Regions from separate parts of the Paraburkholderia sp. BL10I2N1 genome, predicted to be linked through region 2. Evidence: predicted binding sites of a transcription regulator. Region 2 holds the regulator's gene; each other region holds the start of a gene.

Region 1 (10,225 bases), on a different contig from region 2:
CGTGCGATAGCCGCGTCGAACGCCTCGCCATACTGCGCCCGAACTTCGGCGAAAAGCAGCGAAACCGCCTCCGCCCGAGCGAATTCGACACCGCCCATCACGCCGCTCCCACATTCGAAAACAACGCCGTGTCGCGCGCGAGATCACCGCTAGCCTGCACGCGCTTCTTGTGTTGCGCGGCAAAGTCGAGCATCCGGTCGATCGGCAGACGCGCAAGTTCGCCAATCGCGGGATCGACGAAGATCTCGTTGTGACCACGCTCCAGCACTTCGGCAAGATTGGCGAGGCCGTTCATCGCCATCCACGGGCAGTGCGCGCAACTCTTGCAGGTCGCGCTGTTGCCGGCCGTGGGCGCGTCGATAAAGATCTTGCCAGGCGCCGCGAGCCGCATCTTGTGAAGAATGCCGAGGTCGGTGGCGACAATGAAATGCGTCGCGTCGAGACGCTGCGCCGCGTCGATCAGTTGCGTCGTCGACCCGACGACGTCCGCCTGCGCGATCACACCTTCCGGCGACTCAGGATGCACGAGCACCCTCGCATCCGGATATTCGGCACGCAACAGATCGAGTTCAATGCCTTTGAACTCGTCGTGAACGAGGCACGAACCCTGCCAAAGCAACATGTCTGCGCCGGTCTTCTTCTGGATATAGCCACCCAGGTGACGGTCCGGCGCCCAGATGATTTTTTCGCCGCGCGCATGCAGGTCAGCGACGATCTCCAGCCCGATCGACGACGTGACCATCCAGTCCGCCCGCGCTTTCACCGCCGCGCTGGTATTCGCATAGACGACCACCGTGCGATCCGGATGCGCATCGCAGAACGCCGAAAATTCATCAACCGGACAACCCAGATCGAGCGAACAGGTGGCGTCGAGGTCTGGCATCAGAACCCGTTTGTTCGGGCTTAGAATCTTCGATGTCTCACCCATGAAGCGCACACCAGCGACCACCAGCGTCTGCGCTTCATGATCGCGGCCGAAACGCGCCATTTCCAGAGAATCAGCAACACAACCGCCGGTTTCGTCTGCAAGTTCCTGCAGCTCGGCGTCGACATAATAGTGCGCCACGAGCACCGCCTTTTCGCGCGCCAGCAACGCGCGAATGCGTGCTTTCAGCGCGAGCTTCTCTTCCGCCGACGGCACCTCGGGCACCTTCGCCCACGCCTGACCTACGCCGCAGGTCAAACCCTGGGTCTGCGGCCGGTCATACTCGACGCTCCTGATCGCCTGATTCATGATCTCCTCTGCCCTGCTGATCTGCCGCCGCGCACGCTGTGTGCGTTTGGACGGCCCAAAAAGCAAAACCCCGCCAACGCGGGGTTTTGTGACGTACCGAAATTTTAAAGTATTTCGGGATCAGGCATAACGACGCAGTCGCATCGCGAATTCCTGCAGGGCCTTGATGCCACTTTGTTCGGCACGATGACACCAGTCCTGCAACTGGACCAGCAACTGTTCGCGCGAAGCATTCGAACGCTCCCACATCGCTGCCAGTTCGGCGCGCAACTCGATGTAAGTGCGCAGCTTCTGACTATCCGCGAAAATCTGCGGCAACTGACGCTTCTGCGGCTCGTCGAGGCCATCCTCTTCTTTGTGGAACCACTTGCGCGCGCCGCGCATCAGTTGATACTTCTCACGCGCGCCCACTTCCTTCAGATGCGCCAGTTCCTGACGATACGCGCGCTTGAGCGCCTTGCCGTAACGAGCCATGACTTCATAGCGGTTCGCGAGCACAGCTTGCAGCGTGTCCTGGTCGAGCACGAGCTTGCCCGTGGTAAGTCGCGGCGTCGGCGCGACCTTCTTCACCTTGGCGAGCCTGAACGCCGACATGATGCGGATGTACATCCAGCCGATATCGAACTCGTACCACTTGTTCGACAGCTTTGCCGACGTCGCGTAGGTGTGGTGGTTGTTATGCAGTTCTTCGCCACCGATCAGGATGCCCCACGGGAAAATGTTCGTGCTCGCGTCCGACGAGTTGAAGTTACGGTAACCCCACCAGTGAGCCAGGCCATTGACAACGCCTGCTGCCCAGAACGGGATCCAGATCATCTGGACGGCCCAGATCGTGAGGCCGACGATGCCGAACAGGCCAACGTTCATCACCATCATCAGGCTGATGCCGAGGATCGGGTACTTCGTGTAGACGTTGCGCTCCATCCAGTCGTTAGGCGTGCCATGACTGAACTTGCGCAGCGTTTCTTCATTCTTTGCCTCGGCGCGATACAGTTCCGCGCCTTCGAGCAGCACCTTCCAGATGCCGCGCGTCTGCGGGCTGTGCGGATCTTCTTCTGTCTCGCACTTCGCGTGATGCTTGCGGTGAATCGCAGCCCACTGAGCGGTCAGCATGCCAGTGGTCATCCACAACCAGAAACGGAAGAAGTGACTGACGACCGGATGCAGATCGAGCGCGCGGTGCGCCTGGCAGCGATGCAGATAAACCGTCACGCCAATGATCGTGACGTGCGTCACGGCCAGCGTGTACAGCACGAGTTGCCACCACGAAAGACGCAGCAGTCCGTGGGCAAGAAAGTCGAGCAGGGAATTCAACAAGTCAATTTACCTGTGAGACGTGCGACATCCGCGCGAGGGGGATGTCAAGAAAGTGAAAGCAAATTTAAGAGTCCGACGGCATTTTACTAGAACCGTTCCAAGTGTTTGTAACAAATAAGGATTTTTTTGTAGCACATCAAGAAAGCTGGTGCGTGGCGGGTCAAGTTTGAAGGGAAATCGGAAGGCCATTGAAGGGCGGCGACACCACCCAGCCGCTTCAGGCGCCGCCGTCCACTCCGGCGGCCGGTCGTCCGGTCACAGTTACCGACTGCGGCAGTATGTCGCTGGCGCCGCCGACGATCCGCACTTCGCGCTGTGCGAACGGGATCGAAATGTCATTCGCGACAAACAACCGCCAGATGTTCAGATTGATAGTCGAGCGGACCCCAGACGTTCCCTGCGCCGCATTCTCAATCCAGAAACCAAGCTCGAGATTGATACCGTCCTGGCCGAAGCCGACCAGATAAGGTGTCGGCGCCGGCTCCTGCAGCACACGCGGCACATCCCGCGCGGCCTCGACCAGCAGCGCCATCGCCTTGTCGAGATCGGACGTGTAGGCGATCTGCACCGCCGCCTTCGAATAGCCGCGCGTCAGGTAAGACGACTGGTTCTGCACGACATCGGTGATCAGCTTTTCGTTCGGAATCAGCGTTTCGATGCCGTCGAGTCCGCGCACCACCGTATAGCGCGTCCGGATCTGCGTGACCCTGCCCTGCAGGCCGGTCACGTTGATGGTGTCGCCGATCCGGAGCGACCGGTCGATCAGGATGATGAAACCCGACACATAGTTGCTCGCGATTTTCTGCATCCCGAAGCCGAGCCCGACACCGAGCGCGCCGCCAAATACACCCAGCACGGTCACATCGATGCCGACCAGTGAAAGGCTGATGAGAATCGCCGCCAGTATCAGGAGTGCCCGACCGATACGGGCCAGCACGACCTTCAGGTTCCCATCGAGCGTGGCCGAGCGCATCAGCCGGTCTTCGAGAGCGGCTCCGAGCCACATCGCGACGATCATGGTGACGCAAACCCACAGCAGGCCGGTCGTCATCGACAGCAGCGTCATGTGCGCATTCGCGACGCGGAACCGGACGCTGCCCATCCACGAGATTACGTCGTCCTGGATGTCCATCACGGTCAGCACCATACCGATCCAGACGACGATCGACACCACCTTCTCGACGAGGAACAGCAGGGTGTGCGCCTGGCCGTCGCGGCTGAGCACCCTGCGCGCGACGTAGAAGACGATGTAGATGAGGCCGATGCCAAACAGTGGCACGAGCGCCAGATCGAGCAGCGACGTGCGCATGAACTGCGCCGTAATCGCCTGCGCAATCCAGACAAGTATGCCGCCCAGAAGCGGAAAGAGCGCCTTCCTCAGACTTTCCGCGCCGAAGCGCACCGTCTGGTAGCGCGATTCGCTTCGCGTGTCGAGCGTGCGGCGCAGCAGCCGGGCGAGAAGCCACGCGATCGCCAGCGTGACGAACAGGATCGCGACCTGCCATAGCATGACTGGCTGACCGAAATCGCGAGCGGCATTGCCGAACATGTGGGAGAACAGACGGCTTTCCATGATTGTCGTTGTCTGCCGGGCAACCGCCGCGCGTTCCACGCGCGAACAGCTGCCCTAGGGGTTATTCCGCCGCGGCGACGCCTGCGCGGCGTTCCAGCACCGCTGCGAAGAAACCATCGGTCGCGTGGCGGTGCGGCCACAGCGACAGGTAGTCGCCCATTTCCAGATCGATGCGCTGTTCCGCGAGGACATCACGGGCCGGCACAAGCACGAAATCAGGATGATCAGCGAGGAACTGCTTCACGATCGCCTCGTTTTCGGCCTCCAGGATGCTGCAGGTCGCGTAGACGAGTCGCCCACCCTTCTTCACCAGACGCGCGGCGCTGGCCAGAATCAACGCCTGCTTAGGCGTCAGTTCGGCGACCGATTCCGGCGACTGCCGCCACTTCAGGTCGGGGTTGCGGCGCAGCGTGCCGAGCCCGCTGCAAGGCGCGTCGACCAGCACACGGTCGATCTTGCCCGCGAGGCGCTTGATCTTCGCATCGTGTTCGCTGTCGATCAGCACCGGATTCACGTTCGACAGACCGCTGCGCGCGAGACGCGGCTTGAGCTTTGCGAGACGCCGCTCGGAGATGTCGAATGCATACAGACGACCCGTCGAGCGCATCGCCGCGCCTAGCGCGAGCGTTTTGCCGCCGGCGCCGGCGCAGAAGTCGACGATCATCTCGCCGCGCTTCGGCGCAACGAGCGAGCATAGCAACTGGCTGCCCTCATCCTGTACTTCGACCCAGCCGTTCTGGAACGCATCTAGCCTGGTGAGCGGCGGCTTGCCGATCACGCGCACGCCGAACGGCGCGAACGGCGTCGCGCCGGCTTCGATGCCGGCCTTGCTGAGCGCGGTGAGCAGTTCGTCGCGGCTCGCCTTGATCGGATTTGCGCGAAGATCGAGCGGTGCCGGATAGTTCAGCGCCGCCGCCAGTTGCGCCAGTTCTTCCGGCTCGAAGCGCGTCGACAGTGCCTGATAGATCCAGTCGGGCAGATTCATGCGGATCCGCAGCGGCAGGCTCTCCGGATCGATCTTCGCAACGTGTTCGAGCCACGTCGACTCGGGTTCCGACACAAACGGCTTGAGCGCCGTGCGCCCCGCCGTCTGCATCAGCCCGAGTAGCGCAAGGCGCCGCGCCGGGCTGCCCGTGCCACTTTCGGCTAGATGCGCGAATTCCATCCGGCGTCGCAGTACCGCGAAAACAGCCTCGGCGATCACACCGCGTTCACCGTGTCCGAGCTTCGGATGAGCGCGGAAAAAACGGCTGGTGGATGCATCGGCCGGGCCGGTGAACTTCAGTACGTCCGCGAGCAGCGTTTCAGTTTGTCCAATCAGAAAACCATGCAGCCTCATACGCCCTCCCCGGCGGTGTGGTCGGCAAAGAGCCATTGTGGCTCCGGCGGCGTAAGCGTGACGCGCAGTCCGTCGAGCGCGAGACGCCCTTCGACGAACCAGCGCACGGCACGCGGGTAAATAACATGTTCAGTGACAAGCACGCGCGCGGCCAGCGCCGCGGCGTCGTCGCCGGACAGTACTGGCACGGCCGACTGGATGACGATCGGCCCATGATCGAGCTGCGACGTGACAAAATGCACAGACGCGCCGTGCAGGCGCACGCCTGCATCCAACGCCTGCTGATGAGTTTTCAGGCCCGCAAAGCTGGGCAGCAGCGACGGATGAACGTTCAGCATGCGCCCCGCATAACGGTCGACGAAACCAGGCGTCAGCACGCGCATGAAGCCGGCGAGAACGAGCAGATCGGGCGAAAAGCCGTCGATTTCGCGCGCGAGCGCGGCATCGAAGCTGTCCCGGTCAGGAAACTGGCGGTGGTCGACGACCGTCGTGGCGATGCCTTGCGACGCCGCGAACGCAAGGCCCGCGGCGTCTGGACGGTTGGCAATCACGGCGGCGACCTCTGCCGGCCATCGTTCGCGTGAACACGCGCGAACGATGGCTTCCATGTTGCTTCCCCGCCCGGAAATCAGGATGACGAGTTTTTTCATCCGCGGATTTTATCATCCGGGGGGCACCCAAACCGGGCCGCGCCGCCGTGGCGGCGCCCGAGCGTTTATAATCGTGTGTTTTGCGGCATTTGGCCCACTCTATTTAAACCCGCCACACCCGCTATCGTGAGAGTCTTCCGCGGTCTTCCCAACGCCGAGAGCCGTGCGCCCTGCGCACTGACGATCGGCAACTTCGACGGTGTCCACCGCGGCCATCAGGCTTTGCTCGCGCACGTGCGCGCGGCGGCCGATGCGCGCGGCCTGCCCGTCTGCGTGATGACCTTCGAGCCGCACCCCCGCGAATTCTTCAATCCGGCCGGCGCGCCGCCGCGTATCGCGATGCTGCGCGACAAGCTGGAAGCGCTGCGTATGAACGGTGTCGACCGGGTAGTCGTCGAGCATTTCAATCAGACCTTTGCGAGCCAGTCGCCGGATGCGTTCGTCGAACGGATCATTGTGAATGGCCTGCACGCGCGCTGGGTGATGATCGGCGATGATTTCCGCTATGGCGCGAAGCGCGCCGGCGACTTCGCGTCGCTGAAGGCCGCGGGCGAGCAGTACGGCTTCGAGGTCGAGCAGATGGCGACCGTCGCCGACCCGTCGGGTGCGCGTATTTCCAGCTCGGGCGTGCGCACGGCGCTGGTCGCGGGCGATCTCGATTCGGCGCGTGGCGCGCTCGGCCGGGATTACCTGATCAGCGGCCACGTCGTACATGGCATGAAGCTGGGCCGCGATCTTGGCTTCCCGACCCTCAACCTGCCGATCGCGCACAAGCGGCCGGCGCTCTCGGGCATTTTCATCGTCCGTGTGCATGGTGTCGCGGCGCAACCGCTGCCGGGCGTCGCAAGCCTCGGCCTGCGGCCGACCGTCGACGATTCCGGCCGTGTGCTGCTTGAAGTGCACCTGCTCGACTGGCACGGCGACGCGTATGGCAAACTCGTGCGCGTCGAATTCCTGAAGAAGCTGCGCGACGAGGAAAAATACGTCGACCTCGAAACGCTGGGCGCCGCCATCTCTCGCGACGTTGCCAACGCGCGGGCGTGGTTTGCCGCCGTCGGCGCCGATGCGCCGGGTAGCCGGTCGACCGGCTTCGCCACTTCGGCCACCGACCGAATTAGATAATCGCCGCGGTACGTGAGAGGCTTCGTCAAAGCGCATCGCACGTACCTCTCGCCGAGCGCATCGAAGGGCGCCTGTCGCAGTTGCGACCCGCCTGCCGGACGCGCCGGACTTGTGCCCCGCCCCGCGACCACCGCGATACACCGAATTCAACCGATCTGACCATGAGCAACAAGAAAGCCGAATCGAAACCGCCGTCCCGCTACCCGGTCAACCTGCTCGACACGCCGTTCCCGATGCGGGGCGACCTGCCCAAGCGCGAGCCACAATGGGTCAAGGACTGGCAAGAGCGCAAGATCTACGAAAAGATCCGCGCCGCCAGCAAGGGTCGCAAGAAGTTCATCCTGCACGACGGCCCGCCGTACGCGAACGGCGACATCCACCTCGGCCACGCGGTCAACAAGATCCTGAAGGACATGATCGTCAAGGCGCGCAATCTCGCGGGCTTCGACGCCGTCTACGTGCCAGGCTGGGATTGTCACGGCATGCCGATCGAAATCCAGATCGAAAAGCAGTTCGGCAAATCGCTGCCCGCCGCCGAAGTGATGCAGAAGGCGCGCACCTACGCGACCGAGCAGATCGAGAAGCAGAAGGCCGGTTTCCGGCGTCTGGGCGTGCTGGGCGACTGGGATAATCCGTACAAAACGATGAACTTCGCGAACGAGGCCGGCGAAATCCGCGCGCTCGCGAAAATCATGGAAAAGGGCTACGTGTTCCGAGGCCTGAAGCCGGTGAACTGGTGTTTCGACTGCGGCTCGGCGCTCGCCGAAGCGGAAGTCGAATACAAGGACAAGACCGATCCGACCATCGACGTGCTGTTCGGCTTCGCCGAGCCTGAGAAAACAGCGCACGCGTTCGGCCTCGCGTCGCTGCCGCGCAGCGAAGGCGGCATCGTCATCTGGACGACCACGCCGTGGACGATCCCCGCCAACCAGGCGCTCAACCTCCATCCGGAAATCACCTACGCGCTGGTCGATACGCCGCGCGGTCTGCTGATCCTCGCCGAAGAGCGCGTCGAGGCGTGCCTGAAGCAATACGGTCTCGAAGGCCACGTGATCGCGACAACCGCCGGTGCGAAGCTCGTGAACGTTCGCTTCCATCACCCGCTCGCGTCCGCGCATCCGGGCTACAAGCGCACCGCTCCGGTTTATCTCGGCGACTACGTGACGACCGAAACGGGCACGGGCATCGTCCACTCGTCGCCGGCCTATGGCGTGGAGGACTTTGTGTCGTGCAAGTCGCACGGCATGGCCGACTCGGACATCATCAATCCGGTGATGGGCGACGGCCGCTATATCGAATCGCTGGCGCTCTTCGGCGGGCTGTCGATCTGGGCCGCGAATCCGCAGATCGTCGAAGCGCTGGAAGCCGCCGGCTCGCTGCTGCGCACCGAGAAGTTCGAGCACAGCTACATGCACTGCTGGCGCCACAAGACGCCGATCATCTACCGTGCGACTTCGCAATGGTTTGCCGGCATGGACGTGAAGCCGAACGACACCCACAGGACGCTGCGCGAAACCGCGCTCGAAGGCATCGAGGCGACGGCGTTCTATCCGTCGTGGGGCAAGCAGCGCCTCTTCAGCATGATCGCCAACCGCCCGGACTGGACGCTGTCGCGTCAGCGCCAGTGGGGCGTGCCGATGGCGTTCTTCGTGCACAAGGAAACCGGCGAACTGCATCCGCGCACGCTGGAACTGCTCGAGCAGGTTGCGCAACGCGTCGAAAAGGGCGGCATCGAAACGTGGCAGACCCTCGACCCGCGCGAACTGCTCGGCGATGACGCCAACCTGTACGAAAAGAACCGCGACACGCTCGACGTGTGGTTCGATTCCGGCACGACCCACTGGCACGTGCTGCGCGGCTCGCACAAGGACGAACTGCAGTTCCCGGCCGATCTCTATCTGGAAGGCTCGGACCAGCATCGCGGCTGGTTCCACTCGTCGCTGCTAACCGCTTCGATGCTCGACGGCCGGCCGCCGTACAACGCGCTCCTGACGCACGGCTTCACCGTCGACGGCGAAGGGCGCAAGATGAGCAAGTCGCTTGGCAACGGCATCGATCCGCACGAGGTCGCGAACCGGCTGGGCGCAGAAATTATTCGTCTGTGGATCGCGTCGACCGACTATTCCGGCGAACTGGCGATCTCCGAGGAAATCCTGAAGCGCGTGACCGAAGGGTATCGCCGCATCCGCAACACGCTGCGCTTCCTGCTCGCGAACCTGTCTGACTTCGACTTCGCGAAAGACGCGCGCCCGGTCGGCGACTGGCTCGAAATTGATCGCTATGCGGTCGCTCTGACGGCCGGCCTGCAGGCAGACGTGCTTGCGCACTACGAGAAGTATGAGTTCCACCCGGTCGTCGCCAAGCTGCAGACGTTCTGCTCGGAAGACCTCGGCGGCTTCTATCTCGACGTGCTGAAGGACCGTCTGTATACGACCGCGCCGGATTCGGTCGCGCGTCGCTGTGCGCAGACCGCGCTGTATCACATCGCACAGGGCCTCCTGCGCATGATGGCGCCGTTCCTGTCGTTCACGGCGGAAGAAGCGTGGAAGGTGGTCCAGCCGGCCAGCGATACGATTTTCACGGAAACGTATCATGCGTACCCGGACGTGCCGGAAGCCGCCGGGCTGCTCGACAAATGGACGCTGCTGCGCACCGTTCGCAGTGACGTCACCAAGGCGCTGGAAGAGGCGCGTGTGGCGAACCTGATCGGTTCGTCGCTGCAGGCCGAAGTCGAACTCCGCGCGAGCTGCGCACGTTACGACGCGCTTGCGAGCCTCGGTGACGACCTGAAATTCGTGCTGATCACCTCGGCGGCGACCGTCGTGAAGGTCGACAGTGCAGAGGACGAAGCAGTGGAAGTGACCACGTCGAAGTATCTGAAATGCGAACGCTGCTGGCACTATCGCGCGGATGTCGGCGCGAACGCCGAACATCCGGCGCTGTGCGGCCGTTGCTTCAGCAACCTGTTCGGCAGCGGCGAAACGAGGAGC
Region 2 (10,225 bases):
ACCTGAAGGGATCGGCTCGACGTCCGGATCGTGCCGGACGAGCAATACGGGCAGATCAGTCGTCCGGACGAAAGACTCGGCAACACTACCCATAAGCGTCCGCCGCCAGCCGCGGCGTCCGTGGGTGCCCATCACGACGAGATCGGCCTCGCATTCGTCGGCCGCGCGGCTGAGAACGCCGGCGATGTCTTCGCCCCAGGAATCGATCACACGGGCGACGCCGCGTACGTGAGCTTGCCGGAAGCATTCGTCTGCGTCCTGGAGCGCCGCCGTTGCTGCGTCGGTTGCCACGGTGCCGGTCGGCAGTACGTCGACAAAAGCGGGGCCGAGATCTGTAAGTTGAGTTGCGTGCGGCACGACGCAAATAGCCGTCACCGTGGCATCTGCCGCCTGCGCCAGCTTCACCGCTTCCTCGAGCGCAAGCTGCGCAGCCGGACTGCCGTCGATTGCGGCGAAGATTCGCTTGTACATGAACGCCTCCTGGACTCGCGCCCTTTTCCCATGATGGCGAGGCCGTCGCGGCCCTGCCCGAGCACTCAGTCTGCCGTGCAGCATCGACGTGACGTTTGACAAGAATCAACCGCTGCTCTGGTTGTCATTGGATGTCGCGGGCGCACGCCAGATGCATCCCGTACCGGCAGCAGACGCCTGAAGGGGGCAGAATTGGAACGACCATGCCACAATTGGGGTCGCGCAACGGGCGAAGGGGCTCAACCATGACAAAGGTGCTGATAGCCGACGACCACACGCTGGTGCGCGATGGCCTGCGGCATATCCTGCAGAATGCAAGCGGCTTCGAAGTGATCGGTGAGGCGAACGATGGAACGAGCACGATCGCACTGATTCGCGATATGGAAGCCCACGTGCTGGTACTCGATCTGTCGATGCCCGGCCGCAACGGCGTCGAGCTCATCAAGCAGATCAAGGACGAAAAGCCTGCCTTGCGCATCCTCGTGCTGACCATGCATGCGGAACAGCAATATGCGGTACGCGCGTTCAAGGCCGGCGCATCCGGCTATCTGACGAAGGAAAGCGCCAGCGCCGAACTGGTCTCGGCGGTCACCAAGGTCGTGAGCGGTGGCATTTACGTCAGCCTTGCGATGGCGGAGCAGTTCGCGCAGAGTCTGAACGAACCGGTCGATACGTTGCCGCATCAGCGTCTGTCAGACCGCGAATTCGACGATTTCCGACGCATTGCGGCTGGCCAGACGATCTCCGAAATCGCCCAGGAGCCGTGTGTCAGCGCGAAGACGGTCAGCACCTACAAGACGCGCATCCTTGAAAAGATGCAGATGCCGCACGAAGCCGCGCTTGTGCGCTACGCGCTGCGACACAGCTTTTTGGTGACGAGGACGAGATCTGACCGGGGCGCCGTTCTGCTTCCGTTTTCTGCGACACGGAGAAGTGGCACACACCCGCCTGATTCGACAGAGGTCATGGCAAGGTTCTTACGCTTCATGCTGCATGCAGGTCAGCCTTCGTTTGTAAAAGCGCCCTGCCGCACGTCAGAAATTCCCTACTTCACATCAGCAGATCCTACGCGATTCTCCGTGAACGCTAATTTCGCATGACCTGCGCGTCGACAATACTGAAATCGACAGCCAGCCAGATTCGATGTCAATGGCCGGTAGACAACGCGGGAGACACCTCATGCGCCCTGTTCATTTTCTCACCAGGCAGGAAATCTTCGACCACGTAGTCGAACACCTTTTTGATCAGCGGCGCGCTGCGTTGCTCCCGAAGGGCGGCGCAGCATATCGGTGATCGTGCGGTGGGTGTCCGACTGGCAGCTTTACCCGTCCTGCCGACTACACCTCTTCGATGGAGGGGGTGCCGGTCCGGTACCTGATCGGGCCGGCACTCGGTCACCCCGCTGATATGGACGCCGGAATTACCGCGCTGCGCAAGGCGCTGTTGCGGACGAGGATCAACGTCTACGACGAATCTACCGTGACTCTGTTGAGCTGCCTGCAAAACGTCGATGACTTGTTCGGCGTCTGTGAATGGCACGACAGACTGCTGTCGATTGCCAGGGAATATGGATTGAGCGCCGAATTAATCCGTCGCGCGGCATAACTATCCGTGGTTTCAGAGGGTCGGGCTCGTCGTCGCGTAGGATTTTCCCTACACGTCTTCCGCGACGCCTACCTGAACTTCATACACGGACGATTTAATTTTGAGACAACACCGACCATACTGAAACGCATGACTTGCGACACAACCGATGCAACGCAGAAGGTCTTTCTGGTCGAAGACTCGCTCGCCATCCGGCACCGGATGATTTCGCGAAGCCTGCATGGCGATCAGAGCGCACGACATCTTCGACAAGACCAGCGAGTTCCTGCTGGCCCGCGACACGATCAAGAAATTTGCGCGCAAGCGGGCTCGCATGCGCCACTCAGGAAAGAGGAGCACATCATGTCTGACGTTGCCCAATACCCCGTCGCCGCGCCAGTTGTCCGGATCGCGCCGCCCATGCCGCGCGCCCTCAATGGAACGTCCTCTGCAACTGCGGTAAATCGGCCGACCTCGCGCTGCTCCAGTTGCGCCATGCGCGCCGTCTGCCTGCCGCAGGGCCTCTCGCCCCTTGACCTTCAGCGCCTCGACGCGATCATCTGCTCGACGCGCATGGTCAGGCAGGGAGAGGCGCTCTATCGCACGGGCGATGCTTTCCAGAGCATGTATGCGGTGCGTGCAGGGTCGTTCAAGACCGTCGTCATGCATCGCGACGGACGCGAGCAGGTGACCGGCTTTCATCTCGCGGGCGACGCACTCGGTCTGGATGGCGTGAGCACAGGCCATCACAGCTTCGATGCGATTGCCATCGAAGACAGCAACGTCTGCATCATCCCGTTTCACCTGCTCGAATCGTTGTGCCGGGAGGTCAAGGGAATCCAGCAGCACGTGCACCGGATGATGAGCAGCGAGATCGTCCGGGAATCCGTCCTGATGCTGCTGCTGGGCACGATGTCGGCCGAGCAGCGTGTCGCGGCCTTCCTGCTCAATCTTTCGACCCGGCTCAGGGCTCGCGGCTACTCGTCGGCGGAGTTCAACCTGCGGATGACGCGCGAGGAAATCGGCAGCTACCTCGGCATGAAACTCGAAACCGTCAGCCGCATGTTCTCGAAATTCCAGCGTGAGGGGCTGGTCGATGCGCGCGGCAAACAGATTCGCATCCTCAACCCTGACGGACTGGAGCGTGTCTGACCGGATGCGCCCTGTCACAAACGGCGACATGAGGTGGCAAGATGCGGAGCGTTCAGATGCGCTATCCGGACGACGGGACGGCCGCCCGTTTTTGCGTCACCTCAGCAACGTTCCCCTGGACGGCGCCGGATCGGATAATTCCATCTCGCCTGGCAGCGCCGGGCTGCCATCGAATACCATCGCACGCATCGCTCGTCTTACGTCGCCGGTTGACCTGCACAGAACTGGATCCCTCACCACCGGCGCGACAATGAGTGCGGTCGCGTGCAGTCGCAGGCGCCGATTTCAGCGCGAGACGGACGCCGTGCCTTGACCTGGGTCAGGTGTGTCGTGCCTCAATCTGACAGGATAAACCGGTTACCTGAAACTGATCGGCCTGGCTCTCAAGAGCGATCTGTCACAGGGTAGTCCGTCACGCGGGAGGCTTGAATGAAAACAACGCCCTACATGGCAGCATGATCCGTATCGGAACAGCAACTCGATCCACACGCCAGCCTTGAAGAGAAGCTGCGCTTTGCGTTGCGGTACGCCGTGCTCGCGCCGTCCAGCCACAATACGCAACCTTGGCATTTCATCGTCGACGGCGACGCTATCACGCTGTGTGCCGACCGCCTGCGCGCCCTGTCTGTCGTTGATCCGTTCGACCGCGAACTGATCATCAGCTGCGGCGCAGCGCTTTTCAATCTGCGCGCCGCATTGAGTCACCTGGGGCTTGCCTATGCCATCACTTTGTTCCCGTCGTCCGCCGATCCGGATGTCCTCGCGCATCTGAAGATCGTGCCCGACGGACATTGTGACGCCACGCTGGCGCCGCTATTCGAGGCGATTGCCAGGCGCGTCACCAACCGTGCGGCATTCTCCAGTGAACCCGTGTCGCCCGACGTCCAGCAAAGGCTGCGCGAAGCTGGCATGGCCGAGGGTGCCGACGTCATCTGCATCGATGCGGTGGGCGAGCGCGAGCGTATCGCCGAGCTCATCGCCGAAGCAGACCTCGTGCAGTTCCACGACCCACGCTTTCGACGTGAACTGGCGAGCTGGATTCACTCAAGCCGCCGCGAGGATGGTATGCCGGCGCTGTCGGCCGGCCTTCACGTGCTTCAGGACGTCGCGGCGCCGTTGGTCGCGCTGGCGATTCGCACGTTCGACCTGGGTGACGGAATGGCGGCGACGCACCGGTCGCTGGTTACGGGTTCGCCGCTCTTTCTGTGCCTTGCAACGGGCGTCGATGACGCGCCCGCGTGGCTGGCAGTCGGCCAGGCACTGGAGCGTGTGCTGCTGACAGCAGTTATTGAGGGATTGAGCGCCTCATATCTCAATCAACCGATCGAAGTCGATACCTTGCGCGACAGGCTACTCGCAACACCCGGTCTCGACACGATGCCACAACTGCTTCTGCGTATCGGTCGAGGAACGCCGGTGGAACATTCGCCACGCCGCCCGTTGGCGACCGTGATGTCGTAACGATGTGACCTGCTGGATGTTTATCCTGATCCGACGCCTCCCGCCCAGGCGCAATCTCCCACGCAAAAGCTGAAAAACCGCCATGCAGACGTACGGGCTTGCCGTCGGCTTTTTTCATCGTCTGCCTGACCACATGTTCGATCCTGGTCCGGTGCGCATCAAATGCGGTCAGCAGATCGCTCCTCCTCGCGCACAACAGTCTCATTGACATGTGTCAACGACACGGATCACGACTCCCGTACACTCGGTTCAAGACCTGTTCGGGGAGTGTGTTTCATGAACGCCCTTCAAAGCACCTGCGTCAACTTCGGTATCGTTAGCCTGCTCGTCGCGGCGAGCAACACGGTGCTGGCTCAATCTGAACCGTCGGCGCTGATTGACCAGCACCATTGCATGTTCTGCCACACCAATGACGCCCCTTTTCTTGCGCCCTCCTTCCAGCAGATCTCCGAACGCTATCGCAAGGCGCCGAACGCACGGGTCATGCTCGAAAACAAGCTGCGGCTCGGTGGCAAGGCCCATTGGGGCGATATCGCGATGCCCCTGCCGGCCGATCGCGGCGGACCGATAACGCCCGAGGACGCCCACACACTGATCATATGGGTACTGAGTCAATAACATCCTTGCCGCAGAGCAGAGTCATCGTGTGCAGCCCAAAGCGACTGGAGAACATCATGCGCATTACGGTCCATCTCGATACGTTTGACAGGGTCCATCCCTGCGCATATGCCATTCTCTGGCTCGATGACAAGACTCACAAATGGTCCCGCGAGGGTCACTTCGGCCTTGAGCTTCCCGAATGGGGCACCTGGTCGACCGACTCCGGCAACACGTTGATTCGCGCCCCGCACGACATGCGCTCCCTATGCATGCTCGACGGACTGGACATGCGCGGCGCAAGCGGACCATTCGAGGGCGAAACGGGCGCCGCGCACTGGCGCGGCGACGAAGGTCTGCTGCGCGCGGAGGGGCACTGGCATGTGCAGTGCATCGATCACGATCCGGCCGACGCTGAACATAGCGTATTTGCGGACGATGACCTCGGATAACCCACGCCAATCGTCCACACTTTCTGTCAAAGTGGGTTGATATTATGAGTCTGACTGTCAACCTTGACGGAGTCCGGCACGCGTACGGTCTCTGTTTCGTGCGCGCACCGTGGGCGTATTTCACCCGCCTGCCACTCCACCATCAATGCGGCGACCGCTGGGACCTGTCACCCTACGAAACGCACGCCGGTGAGCCATACGACGACAGCGCCGACCAGATCCTGAAGGTTGCTTTCGACGGACCGCTCTTCACCCCGACAAGGGCCGTGACGGCCAGGCATTCAGCGCCCTCGAGATCAATCGCGGCGATGTGCCGTGGCTGCGCACCGAAAGCTTCGTCGGCGGCCCACCTATTCATATCCCGGCCGGTGCGACGCTTGACTCGTTTCTGGAATCCGTTGAACTGTCGGGTGGGCACGTATTCGCTCCGCTGGGCTGGGGCGATCTGGCGCTTGCGCCGTGGCTTCGCAACGTTGGATCTTGATGTACGGATGACCCGAATTGCAGAGGTGCCGTATTGGTCGCCCCAAGGTCATCCCAGCATCCGTTTCTCGCCACTACGCCGCGATGGTCATTCAACTCGAAGTCCGTGCCGAGCGTCGGATTGTGCAGCTTAACGAATTCCGTGTCGTCGATCACGATGAAGCCGTTTTCGGCGTAGATGTCCTCGATGCGCCCTGTTTCATCTTCGGCCAGCCGAACAGGCTTGCGTCGTCGAGCCCAATGATGGTCACTGCCTGATAGGTGCCGTCGCGCAGCTTGACAAGCGCGGCACCTGAATAAAGCGGCACTGCATATTTGACGCCGTCGATGCTGCGCACCGCATCGAGCACATAGTCCGACATGCCGATGCTGCTGGCAATCGTCTGCACCGCCGGATCCATCACCCAGATGAGCAGCTTGAACGCGAGACGGAGAATGCCGTTCATGGCTTCAGTTTGCCAAAGGAAATGCGCGCGCGGCTTGCGCGGCGCGAACTCATGGCCGGTCCGTGGGCCGCGGATTGAGCATGAACGCAAGGCACGCCACACCAATGCCAGCGATGATCACGCCGTACCGCGTCAGACTATCCAAGTCGAACAGCAGGCCGCGAATCGCAGTCACCATCCCGCCCAGCGAGACAAATACGGCAACAGCTGCTATGACGATCCTGTGTTCCGCGCGTATCATGGTTTTCTCCTTTTCGGCGCTGCGGAACGCGCCGTATGCCGTGAGGAGAAGACTGAACTCGCGCCCCCGGATTCCATTTGACATAGGTCAGCCGTCGCACACGCTCCCGCCGCGCCCGTTCCATTTAAAGTGCTTGTCGTCCTTCCCGCACCAGCAGTACGGGGCACGTCGAAAATCTGACAAAGCGCTCGGCGACGCTACCGATCACCATTCGCCGGATGCGGCGCCGGCCGTGCGTGCCAAGCACGACGAGGTCTGCCCCGATACGTTCCAGCGTGCGTTGCAGACAACTGGCAACGTCCTCGGAGAGTCCCTCAGTCTCGACGATCTCTGCGTCGCCGGCGACGTCGTGCTGCGCCATCTGCGCGCGTGCATCTGCAAGTACGCGCTCGCCGTCGCTACGCATCGCCCTCGTCAACGCGAGCGGGTCATATTCGCCCGCATAGGCAAACGTCGTGGAACTCTCCAGCACATAAACTGCAGTGATCTTCCCCTGCGACACGGATGCCATACTAATGGCTTCCGCAAGCGCGCGCTTCGAGGATTCGCTACCATCCACTGCAACCAGCATATGGTCATACATGACGGTCTGCTCCATGTGATTAAAACGACCAGAAAAAACGCTCTGCGATATTCGCATATCCGGCGCGGGTGAGATTCCGGATCGCCCGATCCTCTGTTCGACAAGCCTGACCGCAGCGTCGAACGCCATGCGCAATGCGACATCGGAATCCTCGGCCAGGGAATGTTCGACGGGGATAAGATCGTTCGTGCGCGTGACCAGAATGAGGCGCACTTCGTACTGGCGATGCCCGGACCCCGCAGCGGTCGCTTCGATCGCCAGGTGGCAACCAGAGATATGCTTCGCGAAGCGCTCGAGCCGCACGAACTGCGCGCCCGCCTCAGCTTCGATTTGCGTCGACCCGGCAAACCCCAGATACGCTATCTGCATGCCGACTCCCATCAATCACCTCTCAGAAGCGTCCCGCCTCAAATCATCAAATTCCGAACTCGCCCGAGTACGCTTCACAACGCCCCTTGCGGCGTTATCCACCGGATGGACGGCGGCGGCACAACGCCAGGACCGAGCCGTTCATGAAACGCCGTCTGCCGGGCAAACCACCTCGCGGCGCGCAAATGAGCCAGCGTTCGCTGCAACAACCTGTCAAATCATCATCGGCGCATTTCTGTCTCGATTGTTGACGTGCGTCAAAAGCTGCGCGCTCGCGTAGCGGGCGCAGTATGAAAGGACGTTATTTCACTCTGCACGCTGTTCAGTCCGCCACATTGCGGTGATCCTTGTCAACGGACGAGCCACGTCGAATACCTGCTTCGCGCAGGTCGTGCACGTCCTTTCGCAGGGCGGCTATCTCGCTGTGGAGGTGTCTGATGTCGCGGTGCATTTCGCGCCGCAGCGCCTTCTCTTCCTGGCCCACAAACATGGCTGCGATGCTCGCAAACACCAGCGACAACATGCCATATCCAAGCAGCACAACGAAGGCGGCAAAAATGCGGGATGCCGGGGTCGTTGGTGCAATGTCCCCGTATCCAACCGTCGCACTGCTCTCGAATGCAAGCCACACACCCTCCGCATAGCTATGCACGCGCGGCTCCAGCCAGTAGAACACCGCCCCGGAGGCTGGGAGTAGAACCGCGGCGGCAACGAAGAGCCACAGCAATCGATTAGGCGAAAGAAAGTCACGTAATGAAAACACGATTCGCATTGCCACGACGCCCATGAAGGCTATTCGTAGCACCCACTCCAGCGGCGGCCACGGTGTGATGCCCCATGTAGCGCTTGCCGCTGCTCCAACCAGGATGAGGGCATCGAAACGGTTGCGGCGAAGAAATCGCCCTCGTTCGCGACTCAGATACGTTATCCACGCAAGCAGGCTCGCAAAACCCATAAACATGCACAGATATAAGGCTCGTCCCAGTTCGAACAGGAAAGACGAGCCAGCGGTGAGCTGCATGTAGAACGCTGGAATCGCAAGCAGGCTAAACGCGAACAGGACCCAGCGAAGCCAGCGCCACGCACGCACTGTTGCGGGATTGTCGTGCGAATCCACGCCGTCCAGCCCTGCATTGAGAAAGCTGCCGTCCATTTCCTGAGTTGCGCTGAGGCGGTGACAGATGTGATCCGGGAAGCGACATCATCACTGAGTTTCAGGGTGCGTGCCGCGACGAAACTTCACGTTGGTTCATCGTATGAGAACCGCACACGCGATCTTTGACCTGGATCACGAAAGGACGACGACGCCGGCCAGGCGCCTTATGAGGCCTGCGAAGATACGATTCGTGACAGGGGTTTCCGCACGGCCACCCAACGTGCGCCAGGGCAACGTGTATCCGGCCGAGCGCGTTTCGCGCTGCTGGCATGGCAAAGCGGCCGGCCGGCCGAGCTCCATTTGCGCGCGCCCGCCTGATTTCGCCTGACGGTGGCGATTTCGCGGCAATGATCAGGCTGCGCGACGAAGTATGTCGTGCGATCCTGGTGCCCTCCAGAAGGGAGCCAGGTCCGTGCCCGTAGCTGCCGGCAGTCTCCGTGCTGCGACAATGCCTATAAGCCCGAGACGAACACCGGATAAGACTCGGTGTGATCTTCGACGCGCTTCACCCCAGGCGTGGCCTCTGCTGCAACAAGCACGGCCTTTACCGCGTCTACTGACTGAAACATGCCCCACAGGTGAACAACACCGTCCCTGACGACAATGTTGCGTCCAGCGAAGGCCCAGCTGCGACCAGCCAGCTCGCCCATCAGCATCGCCCGTATCTCGCGGTCGTTGGGTGCCGCATCGAGCGTCGCAGGCTCTTCCACCATACTGGCCAATACCTGGACGAGATTGGCACGGGTCACGATACCCACGAGCGTCCCTTGCCGTTTTACCGGAACGCGTTTGATGCGCCTCGTTTCCATAAGATCGGCAACCTTTCCTAGCGGTGTCGTTTCGTCAACGGAAACGACATCCGTAATCATCACGTCAGCCACCCTCAAACCGTGTGATTTCACGTACTCGCTAGCGTCACGGTTCAACGAGAACAGATCGAGCCACCCGCGGCGCTGAGGCTTGTCGGTATCAAGCTCTGTGCGATGAATCAGATCGCCTTCGCTGATCATGCCGACGATATGTCCCGCCGCGTCGACAACCGGAGCACCGCTGATTCTCTGCTCCACAAACACTTTCGCGACTTCGCGCACCGTCATTTCAGGTTTGACTGATATGACGGGCGTGCTCATTACATCCAAAGCATCCATGACCACTCCTTTTCACTCATGTTAGGAAATCCCTCAGCCTGACGACGAACGGCATCATGCGATGCAAACACTGACGTGTCGC
Region 3 (10,225 bases), 740 kb from region 2:
ATCTGCGTATCTGGGCAAGCGCCCGTTCTATCGGCACAAGACGTGGGTCGAAGCCGACATCTGGCAGATGGAGTCGCTCATGGCGGGTAACCACATCGTGGGGCCGGCCATCATCGAGTCTGCATCCACCACCTTCGTCGTGCCCGATGGCTTCGAAACCACGCTCGACAAGCACCGTCTGTTCCATCTGCAAGAAGTGAAGTAAGGAGACGAAAATGAACCTCATGTCATCCAGGGAAGTGGGGCAGGCCGATCTGCTTGCCGACGGCAAGACCCTGAAAGCGTTCCGCGCCGAGATCATGGAGCGCACCAGCAAAACGGGTCATTACAACGGGCTCGCCCGGCTCGAGTTGCGCGAGAAGGATCCGATCGGCTACGAGAAGCTGTTCTCCAAGATCCGCGGCGGTCTGGTGCACGCTCGCGAAACCGCGAAGAAGATTGCGGCGTCGCCTATCGTCGAGCAGGAAGGGGAACTGTGCTTCACGCTGTATAACGCGGTCGGCGACTGCGTGCTGACCTCGACCGGCATCATCATTCACGTCGGCACGATGGGCGCCGCGATCAAGTACATGATCGAGAACAATTGGGAGGACAATCCGGGCATCAATCCGGGGGACATGTTCACCAATAACGACTGCTCGATCGGCAATGTCCATCCTTGCGACATTGCGACGATCGTGCCGATCTTCTGGGCCGGCAAGCTCATCGGCTGGGTGGGCGGCGTGACGCACGTGATCGACACCGGCGCGGTGACGCCGGGCTCCATGTCGACGGGCCAGGTCCAGCGCTTCGGCGACGGCTACCAGATCACCTGCCGCAAGACTGGCGTGAACGACCAGCCGCTGCGCGACTGGCTGCATGAAAGCCAGCGCTCGGTGCGCACGCCGAAGTACTGGATCCTGGACGAGCGCACGCGGATCGCGGGTTGCCACATGATCCGCGACATGGTGGAAGAGATCATCGCCACCGAGGGCTTTGAAGCCTACGAGAAGTTCAGCTACGAGGTCATCGAAGAGGGCCGTCGCGGGTTGCAAAGCCGCATCAAGGCGATGACGCTGCCCGGCAAGTACCGCAAGGTCGCCTTTGTCGATGTGCCCTATGCGCACGAGGATATCCAGACGCCCTCGGCCTTTGCAAAGATCGACACCATCATGCACTCGCCGGTGGAAATGACGATCCGGCCCGACGCTACATGGCGACTGGATTTCGAAGGCGCGAGCCGCTGGGGATGGCACACCTATAACGCCCACCACGTCGCCTTTACGAGCGGCATCTGGGTCATGATGACCCAGACCCTGGTGCCGACCCAGCGCATCAACGACGGCGCCTACTTCGGCACGGAGTTCCGCTTGCCCAAGGGCACATGGATGAATCCGGACGATCGCCGAACCGGGCACGCCTATGCATGGCACTTTCTGGTATCGGGGTGGAGCGCCATGTGGCGGGGGCTGGGCCAGGCGTACTTCAGCCGCGGCTATCTGGAAGAAGTCAACGCGGGCAATGCCAATACATCGAACTGGTTGCAAGGCGGGGGCATCAACCAGGACGGCGAGGTGCACGCGGTCAACAGCTTCGAGGCCTCGTCCTGCGGCACGGGCGCCGGTGCCATCAAGGACGGTCTCAATCACGCCGCGGCGATCTGGAACCCGGAAGGCGACATGGGCGACATTGAGATCTGGGAGATGGCAGAACCGTTGCTCTATCTCGGGCGCAACGTCAAAGCCAATTCCGGTGGCTATGGCAAGTACCGCGGCGGGTGTGGTTTCGAAACGCTGCGCATGGTCTGGAAGGCCCAGGACTGGACCATGTTCTTCATGGGCAATGGTTACATGAACAGCGACTGGGGGTTCATGGGCGGCTATCCGTCTGCCACCGGCTACCGGTTCGAAGCGCACAAAACGGGCCTGAAAGAGCGCATCGCGCAGGGGCTCTCGCTGCCGCTCGGCGGCGACACGAATCCTGACGCGCCGGACTACGAGCGGCACATCGATGCGACTTCCAGGGTCAAGCGCGACAAGCAATGCATGACGACGGAGGATTGCTACGAAAACCATGACCTGTACCTCAATTACCTGCGCGGAGGTCCGGGCTTTGGTGATCCGCTCGATCGGGAAACAGAAGCCATTGCAAAGGATCTCAACCACGGGTTTCTGCTCCCGGAGTTCGCCGAGAAGGTATATGGCGCGGTGTTGGCGCAGGACACAACGGGGATCTGGACGGTCGATGCGCAACAGACCCTGAAGCGCCGTGGCGAAATCCGCAAGGAGCGGCTTGCCCGCTCATTGCCGACGCGGGAATGGATGAAGGAAGAGCGTGAACGCGTCCTCACCAAACATGCGTCGCGCCCGGTGCGTCACATGTTCGCGACCAGCTTCGGGTTGTCGCAGAAATTCCTCAACGACTTCCGGAAGTTCTGGGATCTGCCTGCCGACTGGAACATGACCGAGGCAGAACTGGACGTGCCGTCCTATGGCTCGAAGTACAGGATGGATCTTTCGTTGCTGCCCGACGTGACCACCGTGGTTCAGGTCGAAGAGTAATCCGTCCCGATATCGATATCGAAGCGAATCAAGGAGTAGCGAAATGTCTGCTTACACGAAAGAACAGGTCGGCAATCTGGTCGATGGACGACTCGACTGGGATACGACCGTACGCATGTTGTCCATGCCGAAGGATCATGAGCGCTTTAGCCAGTATCTCGAAGTGTTGCAAGGGAAAGTCTCGTGGCCCGACAGGATTGTCTTGCCGCTTGGACCGCACCTGCATATCGTGCAGGCCGCGAAAAGCAAACACTGGCTGGTCAAATGCGACTGCGGCCATGAGTTCTGCGACTACCGCGAAAACTGGAAACTGTATGCCAACGTCTATGTGCGCGACACGGAGGAGGCCATGCTCGAGGTCTATCCGAAGCTCATGGCGCCCGACACCCAGTGGCAGGTCTACCGCGAGTATTACTGTCCGAGTTGCGCAACCATGCACGACGTCGAAGCACCGACGCCGTGGTATCCGGTGATTCACGATTTCGAGCCGGACATCGAGGCGTTCTACAAGGACTGGCTGCAGTTGCCGGTTCCCGAGCGCGCTGACTAGCGCATGGCTCAGGGCGCAGTTGTCTCGCGCCCGGTTCTCCCCGCGGGCGGCGCTAATCCATCGATTGACGCCGCCCCAGTGCGGCTTTGTCACAGCCCTGCACGTCGTTTGATGCGCCGCAACGAGCGGGCTGTCCGCGCCGGCGAGCCGTTCATTTGAACCGTTCGAAAATCGAACGCAGCCCGTGCGGCCATCGTCCGAAAATCAAACGTTCGATGGTGCGCTGAGCTTCCTCCTGAGGCGTTCTCGCGGTGGCATCGATCTTGCCCCTCTTCTCCCACGAGCCAGCTGCATCCGCCATGTTGCGGTGCGGTATAAGGCGGCAAGAAGGAGACAGGTAATGGATATGCCGGATGCCACGCAGATGTTCTCGAACCCTGGCGACGAAGCGTTCGTCATGGCTGCCTGGGAACGGTTCCTGACCGGCGGAGAAGCGCCGCACAGTGTCGTGCGGCACCTCGTTGACACATCGTGGCAGCGCTGCCTCGATTGGCAGGTGGATCCCACGCTGGGCCACGCGCCACCGCCGCTGGATGAGCATCTTCTGTATTCGTTGCAACGCAGTCACCGCGATCTGATCGAGGCGAGTGCTCCGGTGATGGCGCATGCACGCGACTTTCTTGCGCAAACCGAAACGGTCATGGCGCTTGCCGAGCCGGCCGGCACCATCCTGAATCTCGAAGGCGATCCCGCTACCATTGCTTCCGCGCACGGGATTCAGCTCCTGCCCGGCGCGTCCTGGAACGAGATGATCTGTGGCACCAATGCGATCGGCACGGCGATCGAGGTCGGCCAGCCCGTGCAGATCCATTCTGCCGAACACTTCTGCGCCGGCATCAAGCGCTGGACCTGCTCGGCCAATGCGATCCGCGACCCGCGCGACGGTACGATTATCGGCGTCATCGACGTGTCCGGCCTGTCCGAATCCTACAATCGACACAGCCTGGCGCTGGTCGTCACGGCAGCCAGCCGGATCGAGAGCCGTCTTGCTGCGCGGACTATGGAGCTTCGCTATCGGCTGCTGGATCGCTGCATGACGCGCCTCGCGATGCTTGCGTCCGACGGCGCCGTGGTGTTCGACCATGGCGGCTATCCGATCAAGGTCAATGAGCATGCCGAAGCCGCGATCGCGGCAGCCGGCGGTGATCTTTCGCTTGCACGGCCTCGTCGGATCCCGGCGCTCGCCACCGATTCTGCGCTCACCAGTGTGACACCTACGGATCTCCCCCACTGGATCCAGCCTGAATGGATCGAGCCGGTGATCGACGATGGCAGGCCCATCGGTAGCTTGCTGATCGTGCCGTTCGCGCAACGTCACAGCTCTGCGCGCAGGGTCAGCAATGCATCTGGTTGCGTCGCCGAAGGTGGATCGACGGCCGGCTTCGAACGCATCCAGGGCGAAGCGCCGGCGTTGCTCGATGCCGTGGACAAGGCCCGGCAGATCGCACGTTCACGTGCGCCAGTTGTGTTGCTCGGCGAGACTGGCGTGGGTAAAGAATTGTTTGCCAAGGGAATCCACCACGCGAGCCAGGCGAAGGAGGGGCCTTTTATTGCGCTCAACTGCGGCGGCCTGTCACGCGAACTACTCGCCAGCGAACTATTCGGCTATGGTGATGGCGCCTTCACCGGTGCACGCCGAGGGGGCGCGCTTGGCAAGATCGAAGCAGCCAATGGCGGGACCTTGTTTCTCGACGAGATCGGCGAAATGCCTGTAGATCTGCAGCCGCATTTCCTGCGCGTGCTGGAACAGGGGGAGATCTATCGGCTCGGCGAAAACGTCCCGAGGAAGGTGACCTTTCGTCTCGTTGCGGCGACCAATCGCGACTTGAGAAAGGAGGTCTCAGAAGGGCGCTTTCGAATGGACTTCTTCTATCGCGTCGCTGTGACCAGTATCCGTATCCCGCCGCTGCGCGACCGGCCGGGGGACATTCGCCGCCTCACGGAATATCTGGTCCAGAAGTTTGCAACGGAGCTTGGCAGGGCAAGCCCGGCGGTGGATGACGAAGTGGTGGCGGCGCTCTGCGCGTATTCATGGCCGGGGAACGTCCGGGAGCTTCATAACGTGGTGGAAAGTATGCTTCTTACGGCAGGCTCAGAGGTCCTTACGCTCGCTGATCTACCACCGGAGTTGCGCGCGGGCGACGAGCCGATTCCCGCCGGATGCGACGATCCTTTTTCCCGCGACGGCCGGGGCATGATGGAAGCGTCGGAGCAGGGAGCGATTCGCAGCGCGATCGCCATCTCTCGCGGGAACCTGACCTCGGCGGCAAGGCACCTGGGTATTGCGAAGAGCACGCTGTACCAGAAGCTCAGGAAATATGGCCTGGATCGAACGCTGGTTGAAATCCGGGACCAGGGACGTTAGGAGGTCCGGCCATTGAACCTGACTATTGGGAGATGTGCGTCTGCTTCCTGGCTTCGTCAACCACGCACACAACGAAACCCCGCATACACATATTGATATCGCGGCTGAAACCAGTTGCGGAACGTCGGCCGCAACATGCATGCCGCAGTACGCGCCGAACCGCCCTTGAGCACGTAATGTTGTCCATCGAAGAAGTTGGCCGAGTAGCCCAGATAAAACGGAAACGCTTCGAAGCCTGGCAGCGCGTCGAACAGGGTTGACGTCCATTCCCAGCCATTGCCGAACTGACCTTCGACGCCGAACGCGCTCACGTTGTCCGGATGACAATCCACAGCCTGTGGATCCCAGCGGCGGAAATCGAAATTGCCTGAACTCGCGTGCGGCGCGCCGTGCGAAGCGCGTTGCCACTGCGCTTCAGTCGGCAGCGACTTGCCTACCCAGCGCGCGTACGCGCTGGCTTCAGCGTGGCTCACATATACCGGCCAGTTGGCTGGCAACGGGATCTCGTCGAACATCGTGCGTAGCATCCACACGCCATCCCGCTGTGACCAACCCGCAGGATGTTCGATGTGTTCGGCTTCCTTCCACGCCCAGTCCTTGTCCGTCCAGAACGAGCGCTCGCGATAGCCGCCCGCGTCGATGAACGCCCGGTACGCGCCGTTGCTCACCATATGCCGGTCGATTTCGAACGCGGGCACGTCCACGCGCTCCTCGCCAAACTCGTTGTCCCAGCCAAACTCGCCATCTTCCCTTGGCATACCGAGCATCGTCGAACCGGCCGGCACATGGACCATCGAGTCGGCGATCACGTGAACCGGATCGGTCGTCGCGTCTGAAATTTCCGGCGCGATTTTCTGTGCAAGCGGCAGTTGATGCAGCATGTACGCAAGCGTCTCCGCATGCATCAGGCGGTGCTCGATTGCGACATGCAGCAGTTGCTCTGCAGACCCTGTCCGCATGCCCTCATGCGCGAGTTCGAATGAAGCGAGGTGTTGATCGATCTGCGCGCGGGCGCGAGCGGCGTAGTCGCGGACGGCGTCGAGCGATGGCCAGTCGCCGGGCTCGTCAGTAGGGAAGCCACCGTCGACAGGATCGATGCCGAATGCAAACAGCTGATCGAGTGGCGGACTGAAGGCGGGCAGATCGAACAACCGCTGATCCAGAAGATTGCGGTCAAAGGCTTCGAGATGTCCGATGTAGAACACGATGCGGTGACGCTCGCGGATCGGCCGTTCGTAGAGGAATTCGGGTTTGACGACGGCGAAGAGTGCATCGCTGACGCGGCGCGCTTCGATAAGGCGATGGACAAGCGGATGCTGGACGGCGGGTTCGCGATTCATTGCGCCGGGTCTCCTTGAGGAGGTCAGTCTGAAACTGTACCTGCGCGCAGAACACATGCCAAGGCGAATCGAGACTCCCTGCGCCGCGGCGAAGCGGCAACGAAGCGGCAACGAAGCGGCAACGAAGCGGCAACGAAGCGGCGCCGGAGCCGACTTACAGGTGCTGAAGACCTTCGAAATCGACGATGCGGATGAACTTGCCCTGGGTGCCGATCAGGCCGCGCTTTTGAAATCTCGACAGCGTCCGGCTGACCGTTTCGAGGGTCAAGCCGAGGTAGCTGCCCATGTCTTCGCGCGTCATCCGCAGGTTGAATTCGTTTGACGAATATCCGCGCTGCGCATTGCGTCCGGACACATCGAGCAGAAACGCGGCGACGCGTTCGTCAGCGCTGAGCGATCCCAGGACCATCATCTGCCCCGCCTCGCGGACGATCTGTTCGCCCATCAGCTTGTGAAACCGGTCCTGCATCGAGCCGATTTCCCGACACATACGCTTGAGCGCACCGTAAGGCACGATGCACACCGAGCTATCCTCCAGCGCAACCGCGCTGCACGCGTGCACCCCTTCGCCGATGCCGTCGAGGCCGAGCGCTTCGCCCGCGATGCGCAGGCCCGTCACCTGTTCGCGCCCGTCCCGATGTGCCATCGACGTCTTCAGCGACCCGGAGCGCACCGCGTAGAGGTTGTCGAACGGATCGCCGCCGCGATAGAGCGCTTCGCCGCGGCGGATCGTGCGCGCCGTGCAGATCAGCGCTTCGAGCTTCGGCACGTCGCTCGCCTCGATGCCCTGCGGCATGCAGAGGTGCCGCATTGCACAGGTCGAACAGTGAGCAGCATCGCGTGCCGCGCGAACCGGACGGGCGGCGCGGCGAGGCCGGTTCGCGGTGGGCGGCGGAAAGGTTGCAGTGAGCATGATCGGAACCGGTCGAGTGATGGTGCCCCTGATTGTCCCACCCGCCCGGCGCGGCCCTTCGCGACAAAACGACGCGTCGATACGCAGCGCGCGACGTTGAGCGGCGTCATGGTTTTCCGCACCCCGCGGGGGTGCATCCCTGGGCGAGGGTGTACGACCGTCTCGCCGTGCAACGCCGGGCCACTGCGGCGGCGGGGCAGGCTAGACGCCGCCGATTTTCTCCGCGGGCCGCTCCCGGCCGGCTGCCGAAGGCACGAGCAGCACCGGCAAGGTCGCCTGCCGTACGACGCGCTCGGCGACACTGCCAAGAATCAGACGCTGGAAGCCACGCCGGCCGTGTGTGCCCATCACGAGCAGATCGGCCTTGAATGCGTCCGCAGCGTTCAGAACCAGAACTGAAACGTCGTCGAGTGAAGAGGCTTCGCCGGTTACCAGATCGCCCTCTATGCCCTTCTCGCGCATCGCCTGGGCCAGCTCGGCGCCCAGTTCCTTGCCCTGCTCGACCAGTCGGTTACGCAGGATCGACGGATCGTAGCCCGGCGCCTCGAAGTACATCGGTGTGTTTTCCACGGCGTAAAACGCCTCCAGCACCGCGCCATTCGACACGGCGAGGTCGAGTGCGGCATTGAAGGCGCGGCGCGACGTTTCGCTGCCGTCGACTGCTACCAGAATACGTGTGTACATGAGACCTCCGCAGCGGATGAACCAGATGGCGCGCGCAGTCCTTCGGGGAAGACAAGACGTCCCGGAGGACCAGTGCGGGATAGATGCATGTGCAGCGCAAGCTTAAATGATCCGTGAAAAGGACGCACTTTCCCATGATGTAAGTCAAGTGGTTAGCCGGCGCGGGGCGTGCCGCCGGGTCCGCCAACTCCCTGTCATATGGGCTTCACAGCCTGTCGGTCGCCTTGCTGGTCAAATATTTCGGTCAGGATCGAGGCCAGTTTGCCTTACAATCATGCTCAATTCAGACAAGCTGCTGCCATCGACGATGAACGAGCGCAAATCATCCGGGTTGCCCGACAGGATCTACGGGGACATCCTGAACCGTATTCTCGAAGGCGAGTACAAGGAAGGTGAGCGGTTGCCTACCGAGCACGCTCTCGCCGAGCGTTTCGAGACGTCGCGCCCGACGGTTCGCGAAGCGCTCGCCCGGCTGCGCGCGGACGGCATCATCATCACCCGGCACGGTTCGGGCACCACGGTCGCGCGTCGGCCCGATCCGGACGTGCGCCGCTTTGCGCCGCTCGAGACACTTTCCGATATTCGCCGTTGCTACGAATTCCGCATCGTGACCGAGGCCGGCGCGGCCGCGCTCGCCGCGCAACAGGCCGAGGCCGACGATATCGCCGCGATCCAGCTGGCCTGGGACGAACTGGAGCGGGTCATTGAAACGCAGGGCATCGGCGCGAAAGATGATTTCGCGTTTCACCTGGCTGTGGCGCGCGCGTCGAAGAACCAGTTTTTCATCACCGTGATGTCGTTTATCGAAGAGCAGATCGTCTTCAGCATGAATCTGTCGCGCAATCTGTCGCTCGTGAAAACGGTCGAACGGCAGCGCCTCGTGCAGGCCGAACATCTGGCCGTGCTCGAAGCGATTCGGCGCAAGGATTCCGCCGCCGCCGGGCAGGCGATGCGCGCTCACCTCGAAAACGCCCTCAACCGCATGTTCGGTTCGTAATTTCCGCTGTTTTCCTGCTCTCTTGCTGGCTGCGCCGGTCGCAGCCAGTTGCCTTTTGATTGCCGTTTTGTCTTTTGCGCGCCGCGAGGCGCCGTTCCGAAGTGAATCGTTCCAGGCCCCTGCCTTTCCGTGACGCGTTGCTGGCCATGCTCGGCATCGCGCTCGTCAACATGCTGGTCGCGCTCGACCAGACCGTCGTGAGTACCGCGCTGCCATCTATCGTGTCCGAGTTGCGCGGCTTCGAGTTCTACGCGTGGATCGCAAGCGCCTATCTGCTGGCCTCGGTGGTGACCGTGCCAGTGTTCGGCCGCCTCGGCGACTACTTCGGGCGCAAGCGCTTCGTGCTTGCCGCTGTGATCGTCTTCACCGTGGCGTCCGCGCTGTGCGGCCTTGCCACGAGCATGCCGTTTCTGGTCGCCGCGCGCGGCTTGCAGGGCGTGGGCGGCGGCATGATGGTGGGCACCGCGTTCGCTTCGATTCCCGATCTGTTTCCCGATCCGCGTGCGCGCGTGCGCTGGCAGGTCATCATGGCCGCGGCGTACGGGATCGGCACGGCGGCGGGGCCGTCGCTCGGCGGCTGGCTGAGCCAGCATTTCGGCTGGCGCTCGACGTTTCTCGTCAATCTGCCGGTTGGTGTCCTCGCGCTGTACTTCATCTGGGCCCACCTGCCGAACTACCGCCGCGAGACGACCGGCGAAGTGCGCATCGACTGGACCGGCGCGGTGCTCGTCGCGCTGGTGCTCGGCGGTTTTCAGATGTTCATCGAGGCGGTGCCGAAAGAAGGGCTGACAGGCGGCAACCTCCTGCTGGGCGGGCTGGTGATGATCGGCGCGGCG

Evidence for each region. The regulator FNR, encoded in region 2, switches genes on or off when oxygen is low (the NO sensors DNR and NnrR bind a similar motif). The targets are predictions, from matches to a motif close to TTGATNNNNATCAA.
Region 1: a site for FNR is predicted at 2,678-2,691, ahead of B0G77_RS09765 (fatty acid desaturase). Genes of this name have one in related genera too.
Region 3: a site for FNR is predicted at 8,527-8,540, ahead of B0G77_RS29620 (universal stress protein). Genes of this name have one in related genera too.

What each region holds. Positions count from the first base shown of each region.
Region 1 is NZ_SNWA01000001.1:2,086,243-2,096,467, reverse strand. Features, by position in the region: gene nadC (carboxylating nicotinate-nucleotide diphosphorylase) at 1-98, opposite strand, end outside; gene nadA (quinolinate synthase NadA) at 98-1,234, opposite strand; gene B0G77_RS09765 (fatty acid desaturase) at 1,355-2,551, opposite strand; gene B0G77_RS09760 (mechanosensitive ion channel domain-containing protein) at 2,769-4,124, opposite strand; gene B0G77_RS09755 (RsmB/NOP family class I SAM-dependent RNA methyltransferase) at 4,186-5,463, opposite strand; gene purN (phosphoribosylglycinamide formyltransferase) at 5,460-6,113, opposite strand; gene B0G77_RS09745 (bifunctional riboflavin kinase/FAD synthetase) at 6,240-7,235, shown strand; gene ileS (isoleucine--tRNA ligase) at 7,397-10,225, shown strand, end outside.
Region 2 is NZ_SNWA01000002.1:2,423,500-2,433,724, reverse strand. Features, by position in the region: gene B0G77_RS33195 (universal stress protein) at 1-471, opposite strand, end outside; partial or broken gene B0G77_RS33190 (response regulator transcription factor) at 717-1,363, shown strand; partial or broken gene B0G77_RS33185 (hypothetical protein) at 1,651-2,076, shown strand; gene fnr (fumarate/nitrate reduction transcriptional regulator Fnr) at 2,476-3,207, shown strand; gene B0G77_RS33175 (nitroreductase) at 3,739-4,668, shown strand; gene B0G77_RS33165 (cytochrome C) at 4,945-5,286, shown strand; gene B0G77_RS33160 (DUF3564 family protein) at 5,343-5,717, shown strand; partial or broken gene B0G77_RS44810 (hypothetical protein) at 5,762-6,201, shown strand; partial or broken gene B0G77_RS33150 (ABC transporter permease) at 6,276-6,646, opposite strand; gene B0G77_RS33145 (DUF2964 family protein) at 6,696-6,887, opposite strand; gene B0G77_RS45630 (universal stress protein) at 7,012-7,839, opposite strand; gene B0G77_RS33135 (potassium channel family protein) at 8,162-8,992, opposite strand; gene B0G77_RS33130 (CBS domain-containing protein) at 9,448-10,143, opposite strand.
Region 3 is NZ_SNWA01000002.1:1,685,258-1,695,482, reverse strand. Features, by position in the region: gene B0G77_RS29650 (hydantoinase/oxoprolinase family protein) at 1-205, shown strand, start outside; gene B0G77_RS29645 (hydantoinase B/oxoprolinase family protein) at 216-2,540, shown strand; gene B0G77_RS29640 (acetone carboxylase subunit gamma) at 2,584-3,090, shown strand; gene B0G77_RS29635 (sigma-54-dependent Fis family transcriptional regulator) at 3,488-5,455, shown strand; gene B0G77_RS29630 (SUMF1/EgtB/PvdO family nonheme iron enzyme) at 5,512-6,795, opposite strand; gene B0G77_RS29625 (helix-turn-helix domain-containing protein) at 6,950-7,606, opposite strand; gene B0G77_RS29620 (universal stress protein) at 7,910-8,392, opposite strand; gene B0G77_RS29615 (FadR/GntR family transcriptional regulator) at 8,700-9,389, shown strand; gene B0G77_RS29610 (MFS transporter) at 9,536-10,225, shown strand, end outside.